2 regions of the Bacillus bruguierae genome follow, and region 1 is predicted to be linked to the other one. Evidence: riboswitches for the same ligand, from Rfam matches in the RefSeq annotation. Region 1 holds a riboswitch; the other holds the start of a gene.
What was found. A riboswitch is a leader RNA that binds a small molecule or an ion and turns the genes downstream of it on or off. The one in region 1 is predicted to bind S-adenosylmethionine.
Positions count from the first base shown of each region.

Region 2: another riboswitch for S-adenosylmethionine. It lies ahead of WAZ07_RS06715 (bifunctional O-acetylhomoserine aminocarboxypropyltransferase/cysteine synthase); the one in region 1 lies ahead of mtnK (S-methyl-5-thioribose kinase).

Region 1 is NZ_JBAWSX010000011.1:151,503-157,661, forward strand. It holds gene WAZ07_RS17940 (DUF1129 domain-containing protein) at 117-878, opposite strand; gene WAZ07_RS17945 (PadR family transcriptional regulator) at 934-1,266, opposite strand; gene WAZ07_RS17950 (3-hydroxybutyrate dehydrogenase) at 1,465-2,241, shown strand; gene WAZ07_RS17955 (YvrJ family protein) at 2,517-2,702, opposite strand; gene mtnK (S-methyl-5-thioribose kinase) at 2,950-4,134, opposite strand; SAM riboswitch class I at 4,222-4,367, opposite strand; gene WAZ07_RS17965 (carbon-nitrogen family hydrolase) at 4,439-5,218, opposite strand; gene WAZ07_RS17970 (pyridoxal phosphate-dependent aminotransferase) at 5,322-6,159, shown strand, end outside.
Region 2 is NZ_JBAWSX010000003.1:3,947-13,010, forward strand. It holds gene WAZ07_RS06685 (carbon starvation CstA family protein) at 1-945, shown strand, start outside; gene WAZ07_RS06690 (YbdD/YjiX family protein) at 938-1,141, shown strand; partial or broken gene WAZ07_RS06695 (LytS/YhcK type 5TM receptor domain-containing protein) at 1,453-1,530, shown strand; gene pdxK (pyridoxine/pyridoxal/pyridoxamine kinase) at 1,569-2,393, opposite strand; gene WAZ07_RS06705 (chloride channel protein) at 2,563-3,810, opposite strand; gene WAZ07_RS06710 (hotdog family protein) at 4,535-4,906, opposite strand; SAM riboswitch class I at 5,095-5,198, shown strand; gene WAZ07_RS06715 (bifunctional O-acetylhomoserine aminocarboxypropyltransferase/cysteine synthase) at 5,291-6,583, shown strand; gene metA (homoserine O-acetyltransferase MetA) at 6,567-7,472, shown strand; gene WAZ07_RS06725 (homoserine dehydrogenase) at 7,616-8,911, shown strand; gene thrC (threonine synthase) at 8,911-9,064, shown strand, end outside.

The DNA.
Region 1 (6,159 bases):
TTCTACCCCAAAAGACTTTATATCTTCTTTTATTCCTTTTACCGTTAAATACGCTCCTGTATCTTCTAGAAACTACTTTGATTGTTTTGAAAACCTCTAACTCTTTCCTATCTTAACTATCTCTGCACAATATTTTGACGTTTAGAATCCCACATCATAAGCAGTACTAAGCTTCCATACGACACAATTGGCTCTAAATTTCCCCATTCCGTATTATTAATTTTAAAGTATTCAAATACAAACATAATAAAAAGCAAAACAAATAATGTTAATACCCCCATCCAGCTATTTAAACGAAAATTAATTATTATAGCTGCTGCAAATAATAAGAAACCAAGAATATAACTTTGAATCGAGGATAAAGAGAAAAATGCTGTACCATACTGTTTATTAAGCAGCATTAATCCAACAAGTAAAACCATTGGAATGACAGCCATTACTACATATATAATAGAAAACTCCCTCAATTTACTTTGAAAACTAGAGCTACGAAAAGCAAAAATCATCCCTGCTATCATCAAGAATAAAATGATAGGATATCCAATTAAATTAATAAGTGATACAGTGAATGGTTTCCCTGCATTTCGAAATACAAGTTCTGGAATCATCCAATAAGCTGCCGTTGCAATCACGAAAGAAATTAGTAAATTCCAATTTTCTTTCTTATCAATTTCCATCTCTTCAGCCAATTCTTCCGCATATTCTCTCGGAGAATCCCCAAAAATATCTGTTACCGTCTTTCCTTCTTTTTCTCCTTCTATTAAATGAAGCTCAGCATCTTCTATAAAGTTATTTACATCTCCTTCCTTTATTCCTTTTGTTAATAAGTATACTTTCATATCAACTAAAAACTTTTCGCCTTCTTTAGAAACTTGCATGATACTCTCCCTCGTTTAGATTACTTGTTTTTGATTTACTTTCATCATGTCAGCGTTATCGTTTCCTCCCTTTACCTTCTAACAAACGCTGCACACTACTTTGCATCGCTTCCCACCGTTCCATGAAATCATCTAGTGCACCTTCACCTTTTTCTGTTAATGTGTAATATTTTCGCTTTGGACCAGATGGTGATTCTTTCATCGTACTTGTAATCAATTCTTCTTTTTGCATGCGAATTAATAGTGGATAAATACTTCCTTCACTTGCCATTGTAAAACCATACTGTGCCAGTTTTTCACTCATTTCATATCCGTATATTTCTCCTTCAGAAATAATGGCAAGTAAGCATCCTTCCAAAATACCTTTTAACATTTGACTTGTCGACATAATTCAAATCCTTCCTCTACCTTGTTTTATAAGATAGATAGGTATAAGTATCTTGCTTTACAAAATAGTATAGCAAACAGTATTTTGCAAAGCAAGATAGCTTGCGTATTTTTTCCAAAAGATTGCAGGATTTTCTACTTTGTTTCTATAAATAGAGCAGTAGAGCTAACTATATTCATAGGGGAGATGGAATAAAAAATGTTTAAAAATCGCGTTGTATTTTTAACAGGTGCAGCAAGTGGCATTGGATATGAAATGGGAAAAGCTTTTGCGAAAGAAGGCGCAACTGTAATGATTACGGATCGGTTAGAGGACCGAGTACAAGAGGCAGTGAAACAATTAGAGAACGAAGGGTATAAAGTATTTGGAATGCAATGTGATGTAACAGTAGAACGTGAGATTGAACAAGCTATTTCTGAAACGGTTACACGATTTGGTTCACTTGATGTATTAATTAATAATGCAGGCATGCAATACGTTTCTCCAATTGAAGATTTCCCAACTGAAAAGTTTAAAATGCTTATTAAAATTATGCAAATTGCACCGTTTATTGCAATAAAACATGCATTTCCTATTATGAAAAAGCAAAAATACGGGCGCATCATCAACATCGCCTCTATTAATGGTCTCGTTGGCTTTGCAGGAAAATCTGCATATAATAGCGCCAAACACGGGGTAATCGGACTTACAAAAGTCGCAGCATTAGAGGGAGCTGAACATGGCATTACCGTAAATGCACTTTGTCCTGGCTATGTTGATACACCGCTTGTTCGCAACCAACTTCAAGATTTAGCTACAACGAGAAATGTCCCACTTGAACATGTACTAGAAGATGTCATTTACCCGCTTGTACCGCAACAACGATTATTACATACAGAAGAAATTTCAGACTACGCCTTATTTTTAACAAGCGAAAAAGCAAAAGGGATTACAGGACAAGCTGTTGTCATTGACGGTGGTTATACTGCACAGTGAAATTCAATAAACTATGCTTCTTCTATATCAATTTTAAAAACGGATTGTGCCTATTCACACAATCCGTTTCTGTTACATATATAAATCCACTTTGATTTTTTAACATACAAATCGCAACTATACAGAATACAACATGCTGGCTACTGGCCTGCTTCTTTTGTTTCAAACCTGGCATGTGGCAGGAAAAAGCCCTGACCGCTACTATACATAGCCAGTCCCTCTCGACCACTTAAAAAAATGCTTTTCTATCGGTTTTTCATAGAGTGACTGAGTAGTTACGTCGTTTTTTCAATTTGCATGTACATATTTTCTTTTGGAGATTCATACCTTTGCATTTGCTTTGGTAACTTCTCAATCGCAACAATAACGCTATCTAACTTACTTTCAATTCTATGCAGCAAGTATAGCGTCACAACAATTGGAAAACCAACATTGCCAATAACGGATATCCATTCCTCCATCGATGTCTCCTCCCTTCTTATTATAAATAAGCAGAGAGGCAAAAAAGTGGTAACTAAAAACAAACTATATAAATGCAAATTGAAAAACCGACATAAAAACCACGTTCTTTTTAAGGGAGGACGAGAGCGTCTGGCCATGCATTGAAGCGGTCAGGGCCTCTTCCTGCCACATGCGAGATTTAAAACAAAGGGAGCAAGCAAATGCAAATTATATTTTATTCTGTATAACAGTGCATGGCACTCCTACTTATACCCTCAATTCCTTTTCAAAAACAATAGACTCAAATAGTATACGGAATAAACGAGCATCCGCATTTTCTGTTTCATGTAGAAGTAGCTTTCTTCCTAAACGCAATGCATGTCGTTTAGCTAGCAACTTCACTTCTTTTTGAGGAATTTCATCTAAATCTGCTACATGCGCTAAGCCAATCGTACGACGTATCATCTCACATCCCGCAAAGCTAACAGCATCCTTGAAAATATTTCGTAGTACAATTGGTAACCATTGCTTATCTTGCGTATATGCTTCCACACCTTCAAGCATCCATAGTTTTGTAAATGTTTCTACGAAAACGCTCCATGTTTGTTCAATATGAAAAAATATTACGTTGCGCTTGTTCTCCTTACGCGACAATGCATTTGCTAATAAATTCGCAATAAATTGACCTAAATCAAATCCAAGTGGACCAAATGTTGCAAATTCTGGATCAATCACTTTCGTTTCGGAAGAGGAAGAAAATATACTTCCCGTATGTAAATCACCATGGATTAATGCTTCTTTTCTTGTTAAAAATTTATATTTATACTGTCCTACTTTTAGCTTCAAATTTTTATCACACCAAAGTTCGTCAACAATATCTTGTAATTCTTCTTCATAGTCGTTTGTTTCATAATTTGCAAATGGATCAGTAAATACAAGGTCTTCTGTAATCTTACATAAATCTGGATTTACAAACTGACTATCTAACACTCTTTTTTCTTCTGATTTTAATCCAAAATCTGATGTATAGAAAAGAACATGGGCTAAAAAACGCCCAATATGCCGAGATAATAACGGATAATCTTCTCCGTCTATTAATCCTTTTCTCGTTATCGTTAATGCCGATAAGTCTTCCATAGCAATAATCGCTAACGTTCCATCGTGTCCATATACTTCCGGTACATATTCTGGTACATATTTCGCAAAAATTTGCAACGCATGACTCTCAATTGTTGCACGATGTAAAGATAGCGGCCAACTTTCTCCTACTACCTTTGCATATGGAAGAGCCTGCTTAAGAATGAGCCCCTTCTTCCCATCATGTAGACGGAACACATAATTTAAATTCCCATCACCAATTTCTTCACAAGTAACTACTGTCCCTTCTGAAAAATACCCATTCTCTTTCGCATATGTCACAGCTGTTTTTTCTGTTAACTGCTTGTATCCCACTTTGATTCCCCCTCAATATATCAGGGCTTTTCATCATAAGAAAAACCCCTTTCTACAGCGAAAGAGGTTTGAAGATTCACTTCTCCCCTCTTATCTATCAGAAAGTCTCTCTTTCTGTTGGAATTAGCACCGTGCCTTACTAGGCGCCAATCATGCGCCCCATTTCACAATGGTATTACGGTCGGTTGCTGGGTTTCATCGGGCCAAATCCCTCCACCTGCTCTTGATAAGAGTATATAGTTGTCTGAATTTTTCGTTTCTGTTTCTGACTATACCAAGAATAAAATTTGTTTGTCAACATTTTTTATGTGTATAATTCTGGACGCCGATCAAAAAAAACAGGAATCCCTTTACGTACTTCAGAAATTTTCTTTATATCTAATGTTCCATACAAAATCGTTTCTGTTTCATCAGCCTCAGTAACAATTTCTCCCCAAGGATCAATAATAAGTGAATGGCCTGCAAATACATTATTAGGATCACTCCCCGCACGATTGCACGCCACAACATAACATTGATTTTCAATCGCCCTTGCTTGAAGCAATAATCGCCAATGTGCTAAACGAACAAGCGGCCACTCTGCTACAACAAATAATACCGTTGCCCCATGTGCAGTATGAATACGCATCCACTCTGGAAAACGAATATCATAGCATATTGTTCCTGCACACGGTATATCCTCCAATAGAAAATGCCCCGTTTCATTTCCAGCAATCAAATATTTATGCTCATCCATCAGTTGAAACAAATGCACTTTACTATATTCAGCCACAATTTTTCCATTTCGATCACTAATATACATCGTATTTGTAACACCATTCTCTGTCTGCTTCGCGATCGAACCACCGACAATATTTATACCATGTTGCTTACTCCACTTTGATAATAAACATTTCGTATAATTGCCATCTAGATCAGCAATATCAGGAAGACGTTCTAAATCATAACCTGTTGTCCATAACTCTGGCAATACAATAACATCTGGATTTCCCTTCATTGCTTCGCTTATTTTTTTTTCGGCATGTTCTATATTTTTTTCAACATCACCAAAAGTAATATTCATTTGAACACAAGCAATTTTCATTACTTTCTTCCTTCTTCCTTTTTATTTTTTCCTTTACAAAAAGTTGGAAAAATTATATTATTTGTCACTATAATTGTACCAATTTTCAAAAGAGGTGGAAAGTATGAAACATTTTCAAACTTCCGAGATATTAACATCATTACCAACACAATTTTTTGCTTCTCTTGTCACAAAAGTAAATGGAGTAATGCAAGCTGGTCATGATGTTATTAACTTAGGACAAGGAAATCCAGATCAGCCAACACCAACACACATCGTAACAGCATTACAACGGGCAGCAGAACACCCTATTCACCATAAATATCCACCATTTCGAGGACATGAAAATTTAAAAGAGGCTGTCGCTACATTTTATGAGCGTGAATACGGTGTACAATTAAACCCACAAACAGAAGTAGCTATTCTATTTGGTGGGAAAGCTGGCTTAGTTGAATTACCACTTTGTTTTACGAATCCAGGTGATACAATCCTTGTTCCTGATCCAGGCTATCCAGATTATTTATCAGGCGTAGCCTTAGCAAAAGCAAAGATTGCTACAATGCCACTGCTAGCAAAAAATCAATTTTTACCTGATTATACAAAGATTGATGCACAAACTGCTAAACAAGCAAAATTAATGTTTTTAAACTATCCAAACAATCCGACCGGAGCCGTTGCAACAACAAAATTCTTTGAGGAAACTATATCGTTTGCGAACGAGCATAACATTTTAGTCTGTCATGACTTCGCGTATGGTGCCATCGGCTTTGATGCTAAAAAACCGCTTAGTTTCTTACAAGTCGATGGAGCAAAAGATGTTGGCATTGAGATTTATACGTTATCAAAAACATATAATATGGCAGGGTGGCGCATTGCATTTGCTGTTGGAAATGAAAGTGTCATTGAAACGATTAACTTATTACAAGATCATATGTATGTTAGTATTTTTGGTGCCGTACAAG
Region 2 (9,064 bases), on a different contig from region 1:
GCAATGATTGCAGCTTGTGTACTAACACCAGGTACATACTTTGCAATTAATAGTCCACCGGCAATCATTGGAACAGATGTAACACAGGCAGCACAAGTAATTAGTTCTTGGGGTTTTACTGTGACGCCAAATGAGTTGAAGGAACTGGCTGTAAACGTCGGAGAACAAACGATATTATCTCGTACAGGCGGGGCACCATCGTTCGCAATTGGGATGGCTCAAATTTTTTCTCAAGTAATTGGCGGAAAAGCATTAATGGCATTTTGGTATCACTTTGCAATTTTATTTGAAGCGCTCTTTATCTTAACAACGATTGATGCAGGAACGCGTGTTGGTCGGTTTATGATTCAAGATATTTTAGGGCACGTTTATAAACCATTTGCAAAAACAGATTCAATGTTTTCTAATATTGTTGCAACAACACTTTGTGTACTAGGATGGGGATATTTCTTATATCAAGGGGTAATTGACCCACTTGGCGGTATTAATACGTTATGGCCGCTCTTTGGAATCGCAAATCAAATGTTAGCTGGGATTGCATTATTACTGGGAACGACTGTTTTGTTTAAAATGGGGAAAAAGGCATACGTTTGGGTGACACTCGTGCCGACAACATGGTTACTGATTGTTACAATGACAGCGGGCTACCAAAAGTTATTTCATGAAAATCCGAAAATTGGATTCCTCTCTCATGCAAAAGTATTCCAAAGTACACTAGATAAAGGGAAACTGTTAGCACCAGCGAAAAACGTAGCACAGATGAAACAAATTATTCTTAATGATTATATTGATGCGGCACTTTGTGGAATTTTTATGCTTGTTGTGATCGCGGTACTAATATCGTCTATTAGAATATGGATACAAGTATTGAATAATAAAGCAACGCCTTTAAAAGAAGCAGCGTATGTTCCGCGTGATGAAAGCGAGGCGCAGCATTATGCTTAAAACAATCAGTAACATGTGGAGATATCGAAAACAATTTATTAGTTTGCTTGTTGGTGTACCAAGTTATGAAAAGTATGTTGCGCATATGAAACAATACCATCCAAATGAGAAAGTATTATCTCGAAAACAATTTTTTTCTGAAGCACAAGAGGCAAGATTTAATGCAAAGGGTGGTAAAGTTTCAAGATGTTGCTAGCGAGGTTATAGTGAAAAAGGGCGAGATTTCGCTCTTTTTTTATTTGAAAGTTTCACGTGAAACATAAGTTGTAGAAAGGCCAGGTATATGTTTATACTATATAAATCCATTTTAATTTTTCGACATATAAGTCGTTATTATGCAGAATACAATATAACCTGTACCCTGCTTCCTCCTTTTGTTTTAAGCCTCGCATGTGGCAGGAAAAGGCCCTGACCGCTTCTATGCACGACCAGATGCTCTCGTCCTCCCCTAAAAAGAAAGGGGTTTTTAGGTCGTTTTTTTAACTTATATAGAGAGACGAACTATTTATTCATACAACTATTATTCTTTCCTTTATTTTTGTTGGGGGTCAACTCTTAAACGATATTTTATTAAAAGAGTCATTCATAAAAAATAAAGTCACCACGTATGGCGACTTTATTTTTTATACAAGTTCTTTTCCAGCGCCAAATTTACGATATGCACCGTGATGTGTTGGCCCTACATATTCATTTAATTTGAAAGAATGAAGAATAGCAGCTGTAATAAATTCTTTTGCTACTTGAACTGCTTCTTTTACAGATTTTCCTTTAGCTAGCTCTGCTGTAATTGCAGCAGCATATGTACAACCTGCGCCATGCGTATATGTTGTTTCAATTTTTTCAGATTCTAAAATATCAAATGTTTCTCCATCGTATAATAAATCAATTGCTTTTTCTGTTCCTAGCTTGCTACCGCCTTTAATAAGTACATATTTTGTCCCTAAAGCATGGATTTTTTCAGCAGCTTGCTTCATATCTTCAAGTGAGCTAATTTTGACGCCACTCAGTTGATACGCTTCAAATAAGTTTGGTGTTACAATTAAAGCTTTTGGAACGAGTTTGTCACGTAAGCAGTCATTTGTTTCTGGATGAAGTGCTTCATCTGCGCCCTTGCATACCATAACTGGGTCTACTACTACGTTTTGTAGATTATGTTTCTCAATTGTTTCAGCAACAAGTTCAATAATTTCAACAGAGCCAAGCATACCTGTTTTTAATGCATCAACGCCAACGCCTTCAATTGTTGTTTCTAATTGTGGTTTTAATGTAGACGCAGGAATTGGGAACACGTTATGTGCCCAACCGTTATGCGGGTCCATTGTTACGATTGTTGTAAGAGCTGTCATACCGTATACACCAAGCTCTTGGAATGTTTTTAAGTCTGCTTGCATACCAGCGCCGCCGCTCGTATCCGATCCAGCAATTGTAAGTGCTTTATTTAATGACATTGTGAAAGCCCCCTCGGGTGATAGAATGAAAACTACATTTTTAATTATTATATCAATGTTATGAGGAAGTACAAAGCGAAAAAAGAAAGTAGTTAAATATGTTTTAATTAACAAAACAAGCAGTACCAACGCTTTTATAGCGGTAGTACTGCTTGTTTATTTTCTTACTTTATTTTTGTTCCATCTCCTCTTGTTTATTCCCATTATGATTAGGAAGTGGAAAAAGATTACCAATCATTGCAGCTCCAATCATTGGTAACAATAAATTAATTGGGAAGAACATAAGTAATAATAATGTAATAGCGATTGGTTTTCGTACTGCATAGCTTGAAATGGCTGTTGTCACAATAGCTACAGAAGCAACTGGGTCTAACGGTATGACAGTAGCCACAGCATATCCAATACTTGCACCAGCGAATATAATCGGAAAAATATGTCCACCACGCCAACCTGTACTTAAACAGACTGCCGTTACACATAATTTTAAAACTCCTGAAAGAAGCAGCATCCAAAATGATAATGCTGTCCATTCATGGACTAAGTCTTTTAATTGATGTTCTCCTGAAAACATTGTGTAGGGTAGTAAAGTTCCGGCAATCCCTAAAAGAATGCCACCTATAATTCCCAATGTGACTTTATATTCTTGAAAAGGATGAACGATTTTTTCAAATATATATTCTATCTTGAAATAAAAATAGCCTACACCAGCTCCTATACAAATCAGAGGTAAAAAGGCAATCCATTCCTGAAGTGAAAAAGACCCTTTCCCAAAATCAACAATAAAAGATCCTCGATTATCAAACTTACTAAGTAATAAATAAACAGAAAAACCAGCAAAAGTAGTAGCGAGATATACAATAGTTTTTTTTCCTTTGGAAATTTCGTCAATTGGTTTATTCTCATTTTCACTCGGAGCTAAATAACCGAATAATGGCGCATTAAAAATAACACTTAAAGTAGCACCAATTCCAATTTCAGTTAATCCCTTCATTCCTTTTAAAGCGAAATGAAAACGATCTCCAACCCACGTACAAAGTCCACCGATAATTCCAACAAGTGCTGCTTCCGGTCCTAAGCTTGCACCAAATATTAAAACAATAATAGCTGTTAACGTAGATTTATGTACAAAACTATACTCAATTCTACCTGTTTTTTTATATTCGCCCATTACTTCTGGCATTAAACGCGGGTATGTACCGAAGTATTTTTGTGACAGTCCGACAAGAACACCGCCAATCATTGTTACACAAATTGTATAATAAGGTGGTAATGAAAATTCTTTGGGTAAATATCCCCAAATAAAGTGAATTCCAGCATTTGTGGTAACTAAAAATAACCAGACTGTAGCACCAACTATAGAACCTAGAAACATACCGTACATGATAAGTAAAGAATGCATGCCTCTTCTAATAGTCATTTTTATGCCTCCTTTATGTTACATTCTTGTTATGAAAAATTTAGAGATTCTGATACGAGAATAATTATGCTTATATATGTTATGACAGCTCTTTTTTACATTTTTGTAAAAAGACTTACTGAAGAGTAATTTATATAAAAGATAGAGAATTACCTATAGTGTTTAATATTAAAGGATTTATATGAATTTTATTTGAAATTCATATGAAAAATGTGCAGCAACATAGTTATTAAGTTAAGTTTTTAATCCCCATAAAGAAAAAATATCACTTTATAATAAGTGATGTGGCAACATTTGTATAAGTAGCGTTGTGAAAAATAGCATTTTCAAGGTTACCTTAATGAATTAAATATAACTCTTTCATTTTACATAGTAAGTAAGGTTTTTTAAATGTATTTTTGGTCTTTAAATAGAACATTTCCTGTATTTTTTCAAATTTATCCCGCTATTTGTGGGCAGTAAGACCCCCACCTCAAGATTCAGAGAGAAGGCATTGTCTAGTTCCAGTGGCTAGAATGTTCGGTGGCTTCGCTTCTTCCTACGAGGTAAAATACACATCTACGTCAGAAGCTCCATCCCCCTCACATTCTGGACGAGCCGATTCTACTTTTCTAAAGAAGATAGGTGGGGAAGTCAAAAGCCTGATTGGGCGTTTTTTTATCAGTAAGGAATGAAAAATCCCCCACTTCAAGAGGCATTGGCCGATAAGTGGGGGTAGTTCAAATTATTGACGAATAATTCCTTGGAAGGATCCTTCCAATACTTTTTTACCATTTTGATTAAAGCATTCTGCCTTTGAAACAGCAATTATTCGATCTGCTTGTTTTTCATGATGAATAAGTGTGACTTCACATCGAACAGTATCTCCGGTAAAGACTGGGCGTAAGAAAGTAAGCTCCACATCTCTTGCAATAAAATTTAAATCGCCGCCAATTTTTGTAGGTAATGTTGCAACGAGTAATCCTTGTACCATTACGCGTCCATGTTCATCTGGAACAACATGATGTTCACCAGCATCACCAGAAATTTTACTAAATAGCTCTACATCCTCTCTCGTAAATGATTTTTCAAAAGTTAAAATTTCTCCGACTTTCATGTATCTATCGCCTCCTATTGGTTTATGAATGAGTTATCATTCATACTTTTAATTTTACAGAATATTCTTTATTTGGTAAAGTTCAGCGGTAGAGGGAATAAAACAGTTAATGAAATACTTTGGAAATATTCAGAAAAATATATTGACATGAGGAAATAGTTTCTATAAAATCATCGGTAATTGCATAAGTCTTATCAAGAATAGGTGGAGGGAACGGGCCCTATGAAACCTTGGCAACAGCCGTAAATCGGAATTGTGCCAAATCCTGCAGGTATTTCCTGAAAGATAAGAAAGGCTACATGGCGAGCGTTTATCTAAGCTGCTTCTTTCTTATTTAGGAAAGAAGCAGTTTTTTATTTTATATAAAAGAAAGGAGTTTGGGAAATGGGAGAATCATGGGGAAAAGGAACGATTTGCGTGCAAGGTGGCTATACGCCGAAAAATGGTGAACCGCGTGTTTTGCCGCTTTATCAAAGTACAACGTATAAATATGACACTTCTGATGATTTAGCAGCTCTCTTTAATTTGGAGGCAGAAGGATATATTTATACGCGTATTGGCAACCCGACACTTGCGGCATTTGAGCAGAAGTTGACAGAGTTAGAGGGCGGTGTTGGTGCGGTTGCAACCGCATCAGGGCAAGCTGCGATTATGCTAGCGGTATTAAATATTTGTAACAGCGGCGATCATTTGCTCTGCTCATCAACAGTATATGGCGGTACATTTAATTTATTTGCAGTTAGTCTTAAGAAGCTTGGGATTGAGGTTACGTTCTTTAATCCAAACCTATCTGCTGATAAAATTGTTGCCCTCGCAAATGAGAAAACAAAGCTTGTGTATGCGGAATCGCTTGGAAATCCTGCGATGAATGTACTGAATTTTAAAGAGTTTTCTGATGCGGCAAAAGAGCTTGGAATACCGTTTATTGTGGATAATACGTTAGCGACACCGTATTTATGTCATGCATTTGAACATGGTGCAAACATTGTTGTTCATTCTACAACGAAATATATTGATGGTCATGCAAGCTCACTTGGCGGCATTGTCATTGATGGGGGAAATTTCGATTGGAGTAAATTTCCTGAATTTGTTGAACCAGATCCGAGCTATCATGGTGTGAACTATGTGAAAAAGTTCGGGCAAGCAGCATACATTGTGAAAGCTCGTGTACAGTTATTAAGAGACTATGGAAATTGTATGAGCCCATTCAATGCGTACATGAGCAATATTGGCTTAGAAACGTTGCATCTTCGTATGGAGCGACATAGTCAAAATGCATTAGCTGTTGCACAGTGGTTATCGCAGCATGAGCGCGTTGATTGGGTCAATTATCCTGGACTTCAAAATAATGAAAATTATGCATTGGCGCAAAAATATTTACCGAAAGGTGCGAGTGGTGTTTTGACATTTGGAGTAAAAGGAGGTCTTGAATCTGCTAAACAGTTTATTAAAGATGTGAAGCTTGCCACATTGGTGACGCATGTTGCAGATGTAAGAACTTGTGTCATTCACCCTGCAAGCACAACGCATCGTCAGCTTACAGAAGAGCAGCAGCGTTTAGCAGGTGTAACGCCTGATTTAATTCGATTATCGGTTGGTATTGAAGATGCGGCGGATATTATTGCTGATTTAAAAGCAGCACTTTCTGGAGGAAAACAGTATGCCGATCATCATTGATAAAGATTTACCAGCTCGTAAAGTATTACAAAATGAAAATATTTTTGTGATGACGAAAGAGCGAGCAGAAACGCAAGATATTCGTGCCTTGAAGATTGCTATTTTAAATTTAATGCCAACAAAACAAGAAACAGAAACGCATTTGCTTCGTTTAATTGGAAATACACCGCTTCAACTCGATGTCCATTTACTTCATATGGGGTCCCATACATCAAGAAATGTAACTCAGGAGCATTTAACAAGCTTTTATAAGACATTTCATGATATTGAAGGAGAAAAATTTGACGGGCTCATCATTACGGGTGCTCCGGTTGAAACACTTACTTTCGAAGAGGTAGATTATTGGGAAGAACTGAAGAAAATTATGGCTTATTCGAAGACACATGTTACATCAACGCTTCATATTTGCTGGGGGGCACAAGCTGGATTGTATTATCACTACGGCGTTCCGAAATATTTGCTAGAGCAAAAGATGTTTGGGGTATTTGAGCATGAAGTGCAGCAGGAGCATGTGAAATTATTACGCGGTTTTGATGAAAGCTTTTTTGCACCGCATTCTCGTTATACAGAAGTCCGTGCATCTGATATTCAAAAAGTAGAGGAGCTTGATTTGTTAGCGACATCTGAAGAAGCCGGTGTGCATATCGTTATGAATAAAGATGGAAAGCATATTTTTGTTCTTGGTCATAGTGAATACAGCTGTGAGACATTAAAGCAAGAATACGAGCGTGATCAGCAAAGAGGACTGGATATTCCTATTCCCAAAAACTATTTTAAACATGACGATCCTCTAGAAAAACCAGTAGTAAAGTGGCGTAGCCATGGAAATTTACTATTCTCAAATTGGTTGAATTACTATGTGTATCAGGAAACCCCGTATATTTTGTAAAGGAAGGTGTGCATAACACTTGGTAACGTTTTCTTTGTAAAGAACGATCTTTATTATTCAGAATGTTCTAAATATATTGTTTTTTGTAATTTTAACTTATATAATGGCACCTAAATACAATTTTTAGAGGGGTGGACAGTACTATGAACGAAATTCAAGTCGGCCTATTAGGTCTTGGAACTGTAGGAAGCGGCGTGGTGCGCATTATTGAAGATCATCAAGATCGTTTAGCGCACCAAATCGGTTGTCCTGTCAAAGTGGCAAAAGTATTGGTACAAAATTTAGAAAAAGAACGAGAGGTCCAAGTAACCCCTACATTATTAACGAAAAATCCCAATGAAATTATAAATAATCCAGATGTTGATGTTGTGATTGAAGTGATGGGCGGTATAGAAGATGCAAAAGCATATATTTTACAATCGCTGCAAAACGGTAAGCACATTGTCACAGCAAATAAAGATTTAATGGCACTTCACGGTGCAGAACTTCTTACTGTAGCAAAAGAAAATCAAGCAGATTTGTTTTATGAAGCAAGTGTAGCCGGTGGTATTCCAATTCTACGAAGCATTGTGGAGGGCCTTTCTTCTGATCGGATTACAAAAATGATGGGCATTGTGAACGGAACAACAAATTTTATTTTGACAAAAATGTCTGACGAAGGGAGAGCGTATGACGACGTGTTAAATGAAGCGCAGCAGCTTGGATTTGCAGAAGCAGATCCAACATCGGATGTTGAAGGTTTAGATGCGGCACGAAAGATGACAATCTTAGCGACACTTGGATTTTCTACGAATGTAGAACTTCATGATGTGAATGTAAAAGGAATTACATCTATTACGGAGGAGGACATTACGTATAGTAAGAGTCTAGGCTATACAATTAAGTTAATTGGTGTAGCTAAGCGTGATGGTGAAAAATTAGAGGTAACGGTAGAACCAACATTGTTACCAAATACACACCCGCTTGCAGCTGTTCAAAACGAATATAATGCAGTATATGTATATGGTGAAGCGGTAGGAGAAACAATGTTTTACGGACCAGGTGCGGGAAGTTTGCCAACAGCAACAGCTGTTGTATCTGATTTAGTAGCGGTTATGAAAAATGTACGCCTTGGTGTAACAGGAAATAGTGCAGTAACTCCGCAATATGAGAAAGTATTAAAAGCAGAAGACGAAATTTACGTGAAGAAGTTTCTACGCCTGCATGTAAAGGATGAAGTAGGGGTGTTTGCGAAAATTACATCGCTATTCTCTGAACGCGGCGTAAGCTTTGAAAAGATTATTCAAATGCCATTACAAAAGAAAGGAGCAGCTGAGATTGTTATTGTTACACACCGTGCATCCCTTGCAGATTATACGTACATTCTAGAAACACTAGAGACGTATGAAGAAGTAGATTGTGTGAAAGCAAACTACCGTATTGAAGGAGATGCTCGCTAATGTGGAACGGATTACTTGCTGCTTATAAAGAGTACTTACCGATTACTGAGCAAACACCGTCGCTTTCACTATCAGAAGGAAATACACCACTGATTTTATTAGAGAACCTTTCAGAAAAATGGGGTGTTTCTGTTTACGCGAAAGTAGAAGGTG